One region of the Caballeronia sp. LP006 genome, then DNA from elsewhere that is predicted to be linked to it. Evidence: predicted binding sites of a transcription regulator. Region 1 holds the regulator's gene; each other region holds the start of a gene.
What was found. The regulator FliA, encoded in region 1, starts transcription of late flagellar genes. The targets are predictions, from matches to a motif close to CTAAAGTTTNNNNNNNNNNNGCCGNTA.
Positions count from the first base shown of each region.

Region 2: a site for FliA is predicted at 2,293-2,319, ahead of flgM (flagellar biosynthesis anti-sigma factor FlgM). Genes of this name have one in related genera too.
Region 3: a site for FliA is predicted at 1,935-1,961, ahead of motA (flagellar motor stator protein MotA). Genes of this name have one in related genera too.
Region 4: a site for FliA is predicted at 1,616-1,642, ahead of P9250_RS19320 (flagellin). Genes of this name have one in related genera too.

Region 1 covers NZ_JARTVW010000005.1:309,488-313,672, forward strand. The annotation lists gene P9250_RS18135 (aromatic ring-hydroxylating dioxygenase subunit alpha) at 1-366, opposite strand, end outside; gene P9250_RS18140 (diguanylate cyclase) at 570-1,664, shown strand; gene P9250_RS18145 (RNA polymerase sigma factor FliA) at 1,759-2,490, opposite strand; gene P9250_RS18150 (MinD/ParA family protein) at 2,509-3,429, opposite strand; gene flhF (flagellar biosynthesis protein FlhF) at 3,422-4,185, opposite strand, start outside.
Region 2 covers NZ_JARTVW010000003.1:1,168,949-1,173,133, forward strand. The annotation lists gene gcvA (transcriptional regulator GcvA) at 1-742, shown strand, start outside; gene P9250_RS09965 (EAL domain-containing protein) at 830-1,606, shown strand; gene flgM (flagellar biosynthesis anti-sigma factor FlgM) at 1,958-2,263, opposite strand; gene P9250_RS09975 (TetR/AcrR family transcriptional regulator) at 2,514-3,119, shown strand; gene P9250_RS09980 (type 1 glutamine amidotransferase domain-containing protein) at 3,248-3,934, shown strand.
Region 3 covers NZ_JARTVW010000005.1:573,149-577,333, reverse strand. The annotation lists gene motB (flagellar motor protein MotB) at 28-1,011, opposite strand; gene motA (flagellar motor stator protein MotA) at 1,028-1,888, opposite strand; gene flhD (flagellar transcriptional regulator FlhD) at 2,350-2,661, opposite strand; gene P9250_RS19375 (glycosyltransferase family 4 protein) at 3,310-4,185, shown strand, end outside.
Region 4 covers NZ_JARTVW010000005.1:560,416-564,600, reverse strand. The annotation lists gene P9250_RS19325 (tetratricopeptide repeat protein) at 1-1,467, shown strand, start outside; gene P9250_RS19320 (flagellin) at 1,742-2,878, shown strand; gene fliD (flagellar filament capping protein FliD) at 3,058-4,185, shown strand, end outside.

The sequences.
Region 1 (4,185 bases):
GTGCGCGGGCTCGCCGAAGCACATCCACACGACGCCGTATTTCTCCTCGGCGACGAACGCGGTGGCGCACGCGCGTTTCGAAGGCCGAAGCGACGGATTCGACGGAATCAGCACGCACTGACCAAGCGTGTCGTAGCGCCAGCCGTGATAGGGACACACGAGCTGATCGTTCGTCACCGTGCCCAGCGACAGTTGCGCGCCGCGATGCGGACAGTAGTCACGCCAGACATGCGCCACGCCTTCGGCATCGCGCCATACGACGATGCGCTCATCCGCGACGATGAACGCTCGCGTCGAACCCGCCGGCACGTCATCGCCATTACAGACCGCCAGCCATTCGCCAGCGAGAGAAAAGTCGTCGCTCATAGCACTGAAGCATCCGCAGAAAACGCCGTTAATCATCTGTCCGAGATGCGTTCTTACACGATTCACAGCAGCTTGGCAAAACGTTGCAAAATACCAGTCGTCGGAGACGAACATCGCGACCGGGCCGCAATAAGACAAAAGCGCGACAGCAAAGACACGCGCAAAAGACCATAACAGCAAGAAATCACCACCAGGGGTTCAGTATGGAGCAGGCGCATCAACCGGCACGCCGGGCCTATGCCTTCGCATGGTCCGGCAACCGGAATCCCGAACGCGAGCAAGCCATGCTGCGTATCGGGATGGGAGCGGCAGTTCTGCTGGCTTATGCGGTGTATGCGTGGCGGCACCCTTCGGCCAACGCGTCGCTGATCACGCGGTTGATCGCGCTCTACGTGTCCTACGGTGCAATCACACTATTGCTCGTCAGCCGGATGATGGCGCTGTCCAACGTCCGGCTCGTCATCACCACTATCCTCGATCAGGCGTTGCTCGGCGCGATGTTCTTTCTCTGCGGCACGCTCGCCTTGCCGCTGCTGTGGGTGGTGTTCTGGTTTCTGATCGGCTCGGGATGCCGCTACGGCAAGCGCACGCTCGCCATTTCGTGCGCGATGGCGCTCGTCGCGATCGTCGCGCTGGCGTTGTGGCAACCGTGGTGGGTGGCAAACCGCGCCGCCGCGCTCGGGCTCGCGCTGAGCGTGCTGGGCGCGTCGGTGTATCTGAGTGTGCTGGTCGACAGGCTTGGCAGCGCGAATCGCGTGCTGGCGCGGCAGGCATCGACGGACCCGCTCACGGGCCTCTATAACCGTTACGCGCTCGAACAAACCGTGAATCGCGCGATGTCCGCGCCCGAAGCCGCCGACGCGAACACCAGCGCACTGCTACTGATCGACCTCGACGGCTTCAAGGGCGTGAACGATACCTACGGTCACGCGGTCGGCGACGTGCTGTTGCAGTCGTTCGCGCAATTGCTTGCACGGCGCATGCGCAAGACCGACACCATCGCGCGGCTGGGCGGCGACGAGTTCGTCGTGCTCGCGCGCAACATGCGCGATCGCAGCGCGGTGCTCACGCTCACCGATGGCATCCATTCGGCGCTCGCCGACCTCACGCTGGTGCAGGAGCGGCCAGTGAGCGTATCGGCGAGTATCGGCGCCTGCTTGCTGTCGAGCGCGGCAGAAGCGCATGACGCCGATATCACCGCCGTGCTGAGAGCCGCGGATCGCGCGATGTATCGCGCAAAGAGTCTCGGCGAAGGCAAGACGGTGTTCGCCGAGGCGCGCGACTTCGAGATGCATTGAGCCCATCCGCGCGCATTCGAGCGCCTTTGCAAAGGCAAGAGCAAAAAGCGCGCGGCCCCGGTTCGGGGCTTCGCGCGCCTCTACAACTCGGAACTCAAGCCTCGACGCTAGTCCACGACTGTTCCCGCAGCTTCGCACGCAAACGCGCCACGGCCTGGCTATGCAACTGGCACACGCGCGACTCGCTCACTTCCATCACCGCGCCGATTTCGCGCAGGTTGAGGCCCTTCTCGTAGTACAAGCTCATGAGCAGCTTCTCGCGCTCCGGCAACTTGTCGATGGCTTCGATCAGCGCGCCGCGCAGGCTGTCGTCCAGAAGCGCCGACAGCGGGTCCGAACGATCGACGCAGTAACGGTCGAGGAACGGCTCGTCGTCCGCCGAGCGGTCGAAGTCTTCGTAATAGATCAACTGGCTGCCATGCAAGTCCTGCAGCATCGACTGATACTCGTCGAGCGGCATCTTCATGTGCTCGGCGACTTCGGTCTCGCTGGCTGAACGGCCAAGGTTCTGTTCCACCTTGTGTACCGCCGACTCCACTTCGCGCGATGTCTTGCGCATGCTGCGTGGCAACCAGTCATTGGCGCGCAACTCGTCGAGCATGGCGCCGCGAATACGCTGACTTGCGTAGGTTTCGAACTGGGCGCCCTGATCTTCCTTGTAGCGGCTAGCCGCATCGAGGAGGCCAATCATGCCGGCCTGGATCAGATCGTCGAGATCGACGCTCGCCGGCATTTTGGCGACGAGCTGGAGTCCGAGGCGGCGAACGAGCGGCGCATATTTCGTAAGCACGTCGGACTGCGAGAGTTTGCCTTGGGCGTTATACATCCTGTTCACCTTTCAATATCACATCGACGCCGTGCTGCTCATTGCATGATCGGAAAACGCCGCCGCTCGGTGCGCCGCTTTCCGTCCGCTTTCACCAGACTCGCCAACCGGAATGTGCGCGTCGTACTGGCTCGCTTCGTCGCCGCGCGAAAACGGCGCGGGACGCATCGGCCAGTGCAGCAGCTCGGCTGCGATGTAGCGGTAGTCGCGCGCCGCGGCCGTAGCCGGAAACGCTTCCACCGCACACCGAGAGAGCTCCCTCGCCCGAGCGACGCGCGCATCCTCGGACACATACCCTGCCTGCACGAGCGACACGGCCAAATAACGGCTCGCGACACCCGAGAGGTTGTCGAACGCGACCGCTGCATCGGCTGCGTCCTGCACGTGATTCATCAGCACGCGGAACTGGCCGATCGCGTGGGCGTAGTGCAAGCGCTTCATGCACGCATACGCCTCGGTGATCGCCGACGCGGCTACCCGCGTCACTATCAGAAAGTCATGCGCCTGCGCCGCGAGCGACGAGAGCGCGCCATTACGATCGAGTTGCGCATCGATCAGCACGATATCCGCGGGGCCGTCGAGCAGCGCGCGTGCTTGCGCTGCGTCGTGGCTGATACGTTCATCGCGCGGTGCGGCGATCAGCGAAAAACCCATCGGCGTGCGCACCGCGACATCCTGCAGTTCGCGACGGCCGGACATCACCGCCGAGAGCGCGCCCGCGCCATCCACACCCGCCATGCGGCTGACCGAGCCCGCGTTATGCCGCTCGTCGATGACGAGCACATCCTTGCCATGCACGGACAACGCCGCGCCGAGGTTCACTACCGCCGACGTGCAACCGATGCCCGCCGGTCCGCCCACTACAGCCACCACGCGAGAACTGGCGCGCGTCAGCAGCCTTCTCAGGCCTTCAGCCTGATCGAGCACGAACTTATCCAAAATGGACTCCATGCAGTTCGGTCGTGGCGCGTGCGGACAGTGCGGACAGAAGCGCCGGCACATCGTCGTCTTGCGGCACGAAAGGCGAGCCATCGCGCGGAATGCAGAACGCGCTCTTGATGAGGAAACGCTTGGTTGCGACGTACAAGTTCTCCGGCACCTTCTGACCGGTCGATACGTAATGCACCGGCAGCTTGTAGCGGATGACCGTATCGAGCACGCTGCCGAGGTTGGTCGCCTCGTCGAGCTTGGTCAGAATGCAGCCCGCGAGCGGCGGCTGGTCCGGCGCACTCTTGTAGGCCTGCACGACTTCGTTGAGCGTGTCGCCGTGGCTCGTGGCGTTCAGCAGCAACAAGCGTTGCACCGGCTGACCCGTGCCGCACAGCATCGCGATCTGGTCGGAGACCGTGCGATCGCGCTGGCTCATGCCGATCGTGTCGATCAGCACGATATGTTTGTTGCGCAGTTCGGAGAGCGCGAGTTGCAGGTCGGCGCCGTCCTTTACCGCATGCACCGAGACGCCGAGAATCTTGCCGAAGATGCGCAGTTGTTCATGCGCGCCGATCCGGTAGCTGTCCGTCGTCAGGAGCGCGACCTTGCTGGCGCCGAAGCGCATCACACAGCGCGCCGCGAGCTTTGCCGTGGTCGTCGTCTTGCCGACGCCCGTCGGGCCCATCAGCGCGAACACGCCGCCGCGTTCCATCAACGCGTCTTCGCTCGGCATCACCGGCAGATTCGATTCCAGAACTTGCTGCA
Region 2 (4,185 bases), on a different contig from region 1:
GCGCGCGCGCGGCGTTCAACTTACCGATGAAGGCGCGGCACTCCTCAACGACGTGAGCAGCGCGTTCGAACGTCTCACACGCGGAGCAGCGCGCCTCAGGCACGACGAATTCACGCGCCGCGTGTCCGGCGTCGTGCGCGTGAACGCGCTGGCGAGCTTCGCGTTGTGCTGGCTGCTGCCGCGTCTCGCCGACTTTCAGGCGCGCTTTCCCGATATCGACGTCAGGTTGTCGACCACGTCGCGCAAGTTGCGGTATATCGGCGATGCCTTCGATATCGGCATACGCTCGGGTCACGAACAAGGTGCGGGCGTCGTATCGCGCTCGTTGATGGCCGATGTGCGCCTGCCGGTGTGCAGCCCCGCGCTGCTGCGTCAGCGTCCCATAGCAAGCGTCGCGGATCTGCGTCATCACGCGCTGCTGCATTCCGCCAGCACGCGCACGAGTTGGTCGTCGTGGCTCAAGGAGGCGGGCGCGGCGGACTTGCGCGCGGCCCGGCATGTCGAGTTCGAGCACACATATCTGCAACTCGCTGCTGCAGCGGAGGGGCTCGGCGTGGCGCTCGCGTCGTTGCCGCTGATCGGACGCGATATCGCCGAAGGCCGACTCGTATGCCCGATCGCGGCGCCGGCGTGGCGCGCGGCCGATTACACACTGGTGATCAACGCAGACCGCGTCGGGGATGACGCCGTGGTTTCCTTCGAGAAGTGGATCATGGCGAGCGCGGGAGGTGCCGGAAGTTAAAGAAGCGCGTCCCATCGTCCGATATATTGAAGGCCGGCGTGATGGCAAGCGGTCGCTTCAGAGACCAACTTTTCAGACGAACGAAACATGATCAAAATTCACGAGGCGGGACAGCCGGCAAACGGCCCCGTTCGCTGCGGTGGCTGCAATAGCCCCGAAGTGGCGCAGATCGAAATGGCCTTTGCGTTTCAGCCTATCGTCGACGTGCGGTCGGGCAGTCCCTATGCCTACGAGGCGCTCGTACGCGGGCCGAATGGCGAATCGGCGGGTTCGGTGTTGTCGCAGGTCGACGACTCGAACCGTTATAACTTCGATCAGCGTTGCCGCACGACTGCAATCGAGCAGGCGGCAAGCATGGGCATGGACAGCTTTCTGTCGATCAACTTCATGCCGAACGCGGTTTATCAGCCTGCGGCATGCATTCGCAGTACCTTCGAGGCCGCCGAGAAACACGGCTTCCCGGCGAATAAGATCATCTTCGAAACCATCGAAGGTGAAAACATCATTAGCCGTTCGCATCTGGTGCAGATCTTCCGCGCGTATAAATCGTTCGGCTTTCAGACCGCGATCGACGATTTCGGCGCGGGTTATTCAGGGCTCACACTGCTCGCCGACTTTCAGCCGGACTTGATCAAGCTCGACATGGCATTGGTGCGCGACATCGACACCGACACCGTGCGTCAGCGGATCGTTGCCGGCGTCTTGAAGATTTGCAGTGATCTGGGAATTCGCGTGATCGCGGAAGGCATCGAGACGCAAGGCGAGCGCGATTTTCTGGAAGCAGCCGGCGTGAGCCTGATGCAAGGCTATTTGTTCGCCAAGCCCTCGTTCAAAGAGATGCCCGCGATTGCCAATGTGCGTTAATGCCGGGTGCAAAATGTTGAAAGCCGCGCTTGGGACGTTGCTAATCGTTTTGGCGGGATGCGCGGTGCCTGGTGCGCCGGCATCGCCGGAGAATAGCGTTGGAGCCGAAGGGTCGGCCACCCAAGCTCCGGCATCGACTGATCATTCACATTCAGAGCGTGTCGAGGCGCCGCGCAGAAATCCGAAGATGTATGGGCCGCCAGGCGAGTGATTGGTGTCGGGCTCACTACGCGTCGGTCCGCTCGACTACGAATCTGCAGAATCGGCCATGCCATTTGAACGGGGCATTTGGTTTTGTCCCCCGACGCTTTGCGCTACGCCGCCCGCGCTCCATTCCCGCTTAACCACCCATCAACGCATCGTCGTCTTGAGCAAATCGCCTGCGGTGCTCAACATGCCGCTCGCAATCTTGCCCGAGTCGATCTTGTAGGTTCCATCACGCAGAGCCGCCTTGATCGATTCGACCTTCGCCGTGTCGATGTCCGCGCCGCCCGTGACTTGCATAGACGACAACGAGGACAACGTCACTTTCGAACTGGTTGCGTTGGTCGCGCTGGTTTGCTGCACGCCGCCCGTAGCCTGCACATCGCGTTTGCTTGCTACGCGAAAGGTGTCGGATTGGAGTGCGGCGGGCGTGTTGTTCGATTCGATCTTCATGGCTTCGGCTCCTTGTCTGTTGAGTTCTTTAACGGAGTGGGGCTTGAAATCTTTACCAAGCCCGGCGGCCTGCCGACACCCTCGCAACCTCGTCCAGCCCGCAAAGCCTTATCCAGTAAGCCTCCCGTGTATTTGCAACAAATTGAAACAAAGTGTGAGGAATCGCACATAGACCGGACTTGGCGTCTGCGAGGGCAAGAAATTTCTTAAAATACTAGACGACTGGTCTACTATAAGCTAAAGTCCACCCATGCCTACCGCAAACACATCAGAAACCGTCGACGTCCGCGAAAACATCATTACCGTCGGTCAACGGTTGATCGGCGCCAAAGGCTTTTCCGCCGTCGGCCTGAATGAGATTCTCACGGAAGCCGGCGTGCCGAAGGGCTCGTTCTATCATTATTTTGGCTCCAAGGATGCGTTCGGCGTGGCGCTCCTGGAACGCTATTTCGAGGACTACCTGAACGACCTCGACCAGACGCTAGCGCAGCCCGGACTGAGCATGGCGCAGCGGCTGACGAACTACTGGAGCATCTGGCAAGAAACCCAGTCCTTCTTCGATTGCCAGGGCAAATGTCTCGCGGTCAAGCTCGGCGCCGAAGTGGCGGACATGTCGGAGGCCATGCGCGCCACGCTGAAGCGCGGCACGGCGGGGATCGTTAGCCGTCTTGCAAGTGCAATCGAAATCGGTGTGGCGGAAGGCTCGCTTTCGATCGAAGGTGATCCGCAAAGCGTCGCGCAGAGCTTGTATCAACTGTGGCTCGGCGCCAGCATCATGGTGAAGATTGTTCGCAACACGCAGCCGTTTGAAGTGGCGACGACGACAACGCAGCAGATCTTGCGACTTGCTCCCTGACGAAGCAGGGAGCGAGGTGCCAGCACTTCTTTAGAGGTGCTTTTTTTGAAGCATTTACTAGACGACTGGTCTACTAACCCCATCAACCTTCTTTACGGTTTCGCCTTACTCACCCACGGAGATGCAACATGAAAGTGCTCATGGTTCTGACCTCGCATGACCAACTCGGCAACACGGGCCGCAAGACGGGTTTCTGGCTCGAAGAGCTGGCCGCACCCTACTACGCCTTCAGGGATGCGGGCGCGGAAATCGTGCTGGCATCGCCTAAAGGTGGTCAGCCGCCGCTCGACCCGAAGAGCAACGAGCCGGCCAATCAGACCGAGATGACACATCGTTTCGAAGCCGATTCGCAGGCTACCGCGCAGCTTGCCAGCACGGTAAAGCTCGATCTCGTCTCGCAAGCCGATTTCGATACCGTGTTTTATCCGGGCGGTCATGGTCCGCTCTGGGACCTGGCCGAAGACAAAAACTCGATCGCCCTGATCGAAGCCTTCTTGGCCGCTGGCAAGCCTGTCGCGCTGGTCTGCCACGCACCTGGCGTGCTGCGCCATGTCCGCACGCCGGAGGGCGCACCGCTTGTCGAAGGCAAACGAGTCACGGGCTTCACCAACTCCGAGGAAGCCGCGGTCGGACTGACCGATGTCGTGCCGTTCCTCGTTGAAGACGAACTCAAGGCGAAGGGCGGCATCTATTCGAAGCTCGAAGACTGGGCACCTTATGTCGTCACCGATGGCCTTTTGATTACCGGGCAGAACCCGGCTTCATCGTCGTCCGCTGCGGCGACGTTGATGAAGCACTCGGCGCTCGCGCAATAACCGACGTTGACGTTACCGGCGCGCGCGGCCATTGGGCGGCCGCGCGCCATGGAACCCACGCTCGTGCCAGGACTTGCGATGCACGGGCAAATTGCCGGGCGCGTGAGCTCGTCGATCCCACATCACGAAACCAGCCCGCGTGTCGTGAGAAATCCTGCTGCGTGGCAGCATGCACGCGTTGCACATAGCCCCGGTGCGTTTCTCATCGCGGAATTTTCTCTCCAACCCTCTGATTCAACGCGCAAATTTAG
Region 3 (4,185 bases), 260 kb from region 1:
TGAGAGTCTTTCGCGCGGATTTCGCTTTTATTGCGGTCGCGCTTGGAATACGGGCGCGAGTTTGTCCAGCACGGGAGCCGCGCCCGCCGCGTTGTCGAATGTCGCGGGCGGCGCGCCGTCGTCGCGCAACATGGCGCTCTCCGCGCGCCGGTTGAGCACGATGATGCTGATGCGCCGGTTTTCCGGGTCCATCGCGTCCTTGCGATTCAGGTTCTGCGTCGATGCAAGCCCGAGCACGCGCAGCACCTTCGCTTCGTCCATGCCGCCGTAGATCAGCTCGCGCCGCGACGCGTTCGCGCGGTCCGCCGACAGTTCCCAGTTGCTGTAGCCCTTGTCGCCGCCGGCGTACTTCACGGCATCCGTATGTCCTTGCACGACTATTCGATTGGGCACGTCGTTCAGCGTCTTGCCTATCTCGCGCAAAATGTCGCGCATGTACGGCTGCACGGAGTCGCTGGAGAGCGCGAACATGGGCCGCTTCTGGGTATCGACAATCTCGATGCGCAAGCCCTGCTGGGTCGAATCGATGCGTATCTGCTGCCTGAACTGGCGCAAGGTCGGGTTGGCCTCGACGGCCGACATGAGCTTCACCTGGAGGTCGTGCAGGCGCTCTTGCTCGCGGCGTTCGATCTCGCCTTCGGCTTGTCTCAACGCGGCTTCATCGGGTCTTGCCGACGAACGCACCGCGAACGGCGTATTGCCTTCGGTGGTGCGCACCGTGCCGGGCTCGGGACTCGACAGATCGCGCCCGCCGCCCATGATGATGCTGGAGTCCATGCCGACGGTCTTGCCGCCGACCATCGCGGCCTTGAGCGGCGTGTTGAAGTATTCGGCGATACCGCGTCGTTGCACCGGCGAAGTCGAACTCAGAAGCCACATGAGCAGGAAGAACGCCATCATCGCGGTCATGAAGTCCGCGTAGGCGAGCTTCCACGCGCCGCCGTGATGTCCCTTGCGGCCCGCGACGATTCGCTTGATGAAAATTGGCCGGTCTTTGTCGGGTGAGCTCATGGCGTCGTTCCTCGCTTCACTTCGCGCGGACGCGGCGCACGTGTTCTTCCAGTTCGGAGAACGACGGGCGCTCGGTCGAGAACAGCACCTTGCGGCCGAACTCCACCGAGATGGCGGGCGCATAGCCGTTCAGACTCGCAAGGATCGTCACCTTGATGCACTGAAACATCTTGGTCTGCTCGGCCACGCGCTGCTCCGCCACGCCCGCGAGCGGGCCGATGAAGCCATACGAAAGCAGAATGCCGAGGAAGGTGCCGACGAGCGCCTGCGCGATCATCTCGCCGAGAATCGCGGGCGGCTGATCGGCGGAAGCCATCGTGTGCACGACGCCCATGACGGCCGCGACGATACCGAACGCGGGCATGGCGTCGCCCACTTTGTGCAGCGCTTGTGCGGGCGCTTCGCCTTCGGCGTGATGCGTCTCGATTTCCTCGTCCATGAGGCTTTCGATCTCGAACGCGTTCATGTTGCCGCCGACCATCAGCCGCAGATAATCCGTCAGGAATTCGACGATGTGCTCATCCGCGAGAATCTTCGGGTACTGACCGAAAATCGGGCTTTTATGGGGATCGTCGATATCGCTTTCGAGGGTGAGCGTGCCTTCCTTGCGCGCCTTGGCGAGCAGGACGTAGAGCAGGCCCATCAGTTCCATGTACACATCCTTGTTGTACTTGGAGCCCTTGAACAGCGTGGGAATGACGCGCAGCGTCGACTTGATCGTCTTGATGCCGTTACCGAGGATGAATGCGCCGACACCCGCGCCCGCGATCATCAAGATTTCGACCGGTTGCACGAGCGCGCCAAGGTGGCCGCCTTCGAGCGCGTAACCGCCGAATACGGACAGCAATGTCACGAGCGTTCCAACGAAAATCAGCACAGTCGAGTCCTCAAGGTAGTTGCGGGATGACCGCCGTTATGTGGGTTTACGGCACGGCAAGGGAAAACTTTGGTGCATGACCGGGAGGTGAGGCAAACGCTAAAACCCGCGTGGGATGGGGCTCTGACGACATGCGGCGCAATGGCGCATGGCGCGCGGGGACGCTACGGTGCGAGTGCCTTTTCGTGCGGGCGATGGCGGCGTATATCTCTTCGCGATAAGCCAGTTGTTCGTGGTTAAAGACGAGTTGACCGCGAGACGTGCGTCGATCTGGCAGCGAGGCGGCTCACTGCATGGGTCGCCTGTCATGGGCCGCAGACGTATGCCGACCAACTTACGAGGTGTTGGCACGGCGGCCGCTCGTCTGATCGGTTCATGCCGGCTGCGCGCCGTTGCGTTCGGTCAGCGCTGTGAACGTGGAACGCAAACGCCGCCGTGATCGGCTCGAATCAACGCGCAGATCAGCCGGCCTCTATCGCCAATGCATCCGCGAGGAGGGTCGCGTCCGGCGCTGCGCTTTTGTCCTTTTCGTCGAGGGAAGAAAGGATGGCGTGATCGTCGAAGCGAAAGCGGCACAGCAAATGGCTCGACGACGCCACCCTCACCGCCTGCGCGGGCGAAAGCGAAGCCAGTAACTGCGCCACGTCGTCCGAAAGCGCCAGCCGAGCCATGGCCGAAGCGCGGTCCGCAAGCAATAGCTGCTGCGCCAGAAGCAAGTACGCGAGATTAAGCTCGCGAATCTCCGTGAGCGTGGTGGTTGTGCTGGCCGTCATCTTTTCCCCGAATCGATACCCGGCTCGTCAGGCCGTGCGGGAAACGTTTGCTCGGATCGCTCTGGATTGCGGCGATTCGGCCCCGCTCATGGTGTGGATTCGATTGTCGATGAGGCTTCGAGCGCGCGCCAATCGGATAAATCGACCGATTTACCGACGGAAAAGCCGCGACGTCGTGTAAGAAAAATTCCTACGCGAAATAGTTGAACGGCTGTTTGAGCGAATCGGGAGCACCAAACTCAACTATCGGCTGCTTCTCATCTGACTTGAAATGCCTCGAGCACGAATCGCCCCGTGCCATGCGCAGAACCGGCCCATATGCCTTAGGCCCGATCCGTGCTACTTCAATGCCTCGCGGCAATGCCCTGCGTGCGTCGAATTCGTCTACGTCATTGATATCGATGCACTTTTTGACTTCGTAACAGCCGTTGTTTCGCGCTGTAACAAGGTTAAGCGTTTGAAAAATGAAGTGTAATGCCGCGCTCGATCCCGATAATGAGCAGTAAGGGATAACCCGGTTGAACAGTTTCTTGTCCGGGCCAGTCTCGGGCGGCGTCTTCTACACGAACGCGGCCCGCCCGAACGGCATGCGTCGAGCGCTCGACCGGAGCGTGACTGCAATGCCTTAAATAACAGGAGAGTCACGTTATGCGAATCGCACAAATTGCACCGTTGCACGAAGCAGTTCCCCCGAAGTTTTACGGCGGCACCGAGCGCGTCGTGTCGTATCTGACCGACGCACTCGTCGACCTCGGCCACGATGTAACTCTGTTCGCCAGTGGCGATTCGCAAACCAAGGCGACTCTCGATGCGGCCTGGCCGCGCGCGCTGCGCCTCGACCCGACCGTGCGCGACGCGCTCGCGCCGCACATGCTCCTGCTCGAAACCGTCCGCCGCCGCGCGCATGAATTCGACGTGCTGCACTTCCACCTCGATTACATGCCGTTTCCGCTGTTCACGCAGATGGACACGCCTTTCGTGACGACGCTGCACGGCCGTCTCGACCTGCCTGAACTCCAGCCGATCTTCAACACGTTCACGAAGGCGAACGTGATCTCGATCTCGGACAATCAGCGCACGCCGCTGCCGCAAGCGAACTGGCTGAACACGGTCTATCACGGTCTACCTGAAGATTTGCTCACGCCGCAGCCGCACAAGAAGCCGGAATACCTGGCGTTCCTCGGTCGTATCTGCCCGGAAAAGCGCGCCGATCTGGCCATCAAGATCGCGGCGCAAAGCGGTCTGCCACTGAAGATCGCCGCGAAAGTGGACAAGGTCGACCAGGAATATTTCAAGTCGACCATCGAGCCGCTCTTGTCGCAGGCGCATGTCGAGTTCATCGGCGAGATCAATGAAGCGCAGAAGCCGGAATTCTTGTCGGGCGCAAAGGCGCTGCTATTCCCGATCGACTGGAACGAGCCGTTTGGCCTCGTGATGATCGAAGCGATGGCATGCGGCACGCCGGTGATCGCGTTCAATCGCGGCTCGGTGCCGGAAGTGATCGATCATGGCGTGACCGGCTTT
Region 4 (4,185 bases), 250 kb from region 1:
CCGGAAGCGCACCGCATTCTCGGCGTGACGCTGCGCTCGCTGATGCGCCTCGACGACGCGCAAGCTGCTTGCCGTCGCGCCGTGGAACTCGCGCCGTTGTCGGCGAAAGCGCACGAAACGCTCGGCGTGGTGCTGATGGACCAGACGCGGTTCGACGACGCGGAGAAGCATTCGCGTCGCGCGATCGAACTCGATCCAACTTGCGACAGCGCGCACGAGAACCTGTTGTTCTGCTTGTCGCACAAGGAAGAAATCGACCGGAAGGCGTACTTCGAGCAGCATCTGTACTTCGCCGAGCAATGCGCGAAGCCGCTGCAATCAACGTGGAAGAAGCATCGGAACCAGCCGGACCCGAACCGCTGCATTCGCGTGGGCTTCGTCTCGGGCGACTACAACCAGCATCCGGTGGCTGTCTTCATCGAGCCGGTGTTCCGCTATCTCGTGAACGATCCCAGCGTTAGGGTGCACGCGTACTACAACCGCTCGGTGACCGACGAGGTCACGCGCACGCTGCGCGATATCGTGCCGCGCTGGCACGACGTCTCGGGTTGTAGCGATGCCGCGCTCGCCGACAAGATTCGCGCGGACGGCATCGACGTGCTGATCGATCTTTCGGGGCACACGGCCTATAACCGCCTGCTGACTTTCGCGCGCAAACCCGCGCCGATCCAGGCAACGTGGATGGGCTATCTCGGCACGACCGGCATGACCGCGATGGATTACTACATCGGCGATCGCCACTATGTGCCTGAAGAACAGATCGACGGTCAGTTCGTCGAAAAGCTGGCTTATCTGCCGGCGTATGCGCCTTTCAAGCCCTCGGAACATGCGCCGGCGCTCAACGCGTTGCCCGCGCTCACCAACGGCCACATCACTTTCGGCAGCTTCAACCGCTTCAACAAACTGCGTCCGCGCACCATCGCGCTGTGGTCGGAACTGCTGCGCGCGGTGCCGCATGCGCGCATGTTGATCGCAGGCGTGCCGCGCGACGACAGCCACACGATTCTGATCGATTGGTTCGAGAAGGAAGGAATCGATGTGAGCCGGCTCGAGTTTCGTCAGCGCTCGTCGCTCGTGCGCTATCTCGCGCATCACCTCGACGCCGATATCGCGCTCGACACGTTCCCTTACGCGGGCGGCGTCACCACCATGCAGGCGCTGTGGATGGGCGTGCCCACGCTCACCTTGCCCGGCGAACTGATCGCGAGCCGAGGCAGCACGTCGGTGCTTTCCAACACGGGCCTCGGTGACTTCGTGGCTCGCGACCGCGCGGACTTCGTCGCGAAGGGCATCGAATGGGCGGGCCGGGTCGAAGAACTCGCGCAGATCCGCGCCGGCATGCGCGAGCGCTGCCTGCAGTCGCCGGGGTTCCAGCCCGACACGGTGGCCCGCGCGCTCTCCGCCAGCATGCGCCAGATGTGGCAGCGCTGGTGCGCCGGCAAGGCTGCGGCCACGTTCGACGTCTGAAGCGAATTTTTAACGAAAGAAGTCGCTCCGTCTGCCGTTAAAGCTCTCAGACGGGGCATTCAAAAACCGCGAGCATCGGCAGCAGAGCCCCGCTGGGCAAGCTTTAGCACGGATTTCCAGCTATTTATCAGGCAAATCGAATCGAGCACTAAAGTTTGCCTAGCACGGGCCGAAAACCTAAACAAGCGGCCAAACAAACAAACGACGGACGCTTCCGCCAAACGATGGCGTTATCAACTCAGATAAATGCGCCAGGCCTCATCGGAGAAACAAAATGATCGGTATCAATAGCAACATCAACTCGCTGGTCGCTCAGCAAAACCTGAACGGCACGCAAAGCGCACTGTCGTCGGCAATCACGCGTCTTTCGTCGGGCAAGCGCATCAACAGCGCAGCAGACGACGCAGCTGGCCTCGCAATCGCTTCGCGCATGACCTCGCAGATCAACGGCCTGAACCAAGGCGTTTCGAACGCGAACGACGGCGTGTCGATGGTTCAGACGGCTTCGAGCGGTCTGTCGCAGATCACGGACAACCTTCAGCGTATCCGTCAGTTGGCCGTGCAAGCATCGAGCGGCTCGCTGTCGACGGCTGACAAGACCTCGCTGCAACAAGAAGTGACGCAGCGTATCAGCGAAATCAACCGTATCTCGTCGCAAACCACGTTCAACGGCACGAACCTGCTCGACGGCACCGCCGGCAGCAAGACGTTCCAGGTTGGCGCGAACGTCGGCCAGTCGATCACGATCGACCTCGGCTCGGCAGCAAACGTCTCGGCTCTGTCGCTCGGCGGCAGCAACCCGCAGAAGGGCACGGTCATCGGCACGGTCGACGGTCTGAGCCTGGGCAACACGGGTGCATCCGCAGCTGCCAGCTCGGCAACGATCACGTCGGTCAACGTCATCGCTGACGGCTCCGGCGGCTACACGTTCACCGACCAGGACAACAAGGCGCTCGGCAGCTCGTTCGCCTCGTCGAACGTGTTCACGGGTCTGTCCGCAGGCAGCACGAGCATCAGCCTGAACAGCACCAACGTTCCTTCGGCAACTGCAGCTCAAACGTCCGAAGTCGGCGCGCTGACCGCGAACAACACGCCGCCGCAAGTGTCGCAAATCGACATCAGCAAGGCGAACGGCGCATCGTCCGCAATCGAGGCAGTCGACAACGCACTGGATGCAGTGAACTCGCTGCAAGCTCAGTTGGGCGCCGTGCAGAACCGCTTCAGCTCGGTTGCCGCTACCCAGACCGCGCAGTCGACCAACCTGTCGTCCGCTCAGTCGCAGATCACCGACGCGAACTTCGCGCAGGAAACCGCGAACCTCTCGAAGGCTCAGGTTCTGCAACAAGCTGGTATCTCGGTTCTGGCGCAAGCGAACTCGATGCCCCAGCAGGTTCTGAAGCTCCTCGGCTAAGCATCGCCGACGCAGTAACCGGCGCGTCTCGATCACGGCGCGCCGGCGACGTACCCAGGGAGGCTTGCCTCCCGATTTGCATTTCCGCCAGAGGCGCCTTCATGACGAGTCGCCTGCTGACGGCGCAGTAAAACGCATCTTCAACCGCTCACGGCAAGAAGCCAGAAACGGAGCCATACATGTCCACGGTAGCAACCACTTCGGCATCCACGGTCGATCCGACCAGCGCCGTCCAGCAGGCCGCGCAGTCGATCATCAGTGGCTCGACCAACTCCACGATGGATGTGAACTCGCTCGTCACCGCCATCGTCAACGCGAAGGTCGCCGGACAGACGGATGCGCTGACAGCCAAGCAAACCAAGGACAACACCCAGCTCACCGCGGTCGGCACGCTCAAGTCCGTGCTGTCGCTTTTGCAAAGCTCGGTGAGTTCGCTCGCGGACGGCACGACGCTCGGCGCCTTCACGGCGACCGGCAGCGGCAAGGGTCTGACCGGCACGGCCAGCACCGGCGCGGTCGCGGGCACTTATTCGGTCGCGGTCAGCAATATCGCCACCTCGCAATCGCTTACCTCCACCGCGTTCACCAGCACCGCGCAACTCGGCACGGGCACGATGAAGCTGTCGGTGGGCGGCAAGGACATGTCGATCAGCATCGACTCTTCGAACAACACGCTCGCGGGCATTGCGTCCGCGATCAACAAGGCAAGCGGTAACCCCGGCATCACGGCGGCGGTCGTCAACGGCACCGATGGCGCGCACCTCGTGCTGCGCTCGGCGTCGACGGGCCAGGCCAACGGCATTACCGTGGCGGTCACGCCGAACATGCAGTCCGACGGCACGACGCCCGACGACAACGGTTTGTCCAAACTCAACGTGGCATCGACGTTGAGCGCCGCCACGACAGACTCGAACGGCAATGCGGTTCCGGCGCAGACGGCCATCAGCTCGTCGAACTGGACGCAGACGACGGCCGGCATGGACGCCAACTTCACCATCGCGGGCACGCCTGCCAGCAGCTCGACCAATGCGGTCACGACGGCGCTGTCCGGCGTGACGCTGAATCTCACGTCGGATGCGGTCGGCACGACGCAGACCTTGACCATCGCGCAGGACACGGCCACGCAGAAGACGGCCATCGATGGCTTCGTCACCGCGTACAACAACTTCATCACGACGGCCGCGTCGCTGACTTCGTTCGACTCGACCCAGGCAGCCGGTTCGCAAGGCGGCGCGCTGCTCGGCGACTCGATGATGAACACCATTCGCAACGCCCTTTCCAGCACGATTGCCAAGGGCGTGGGTTCC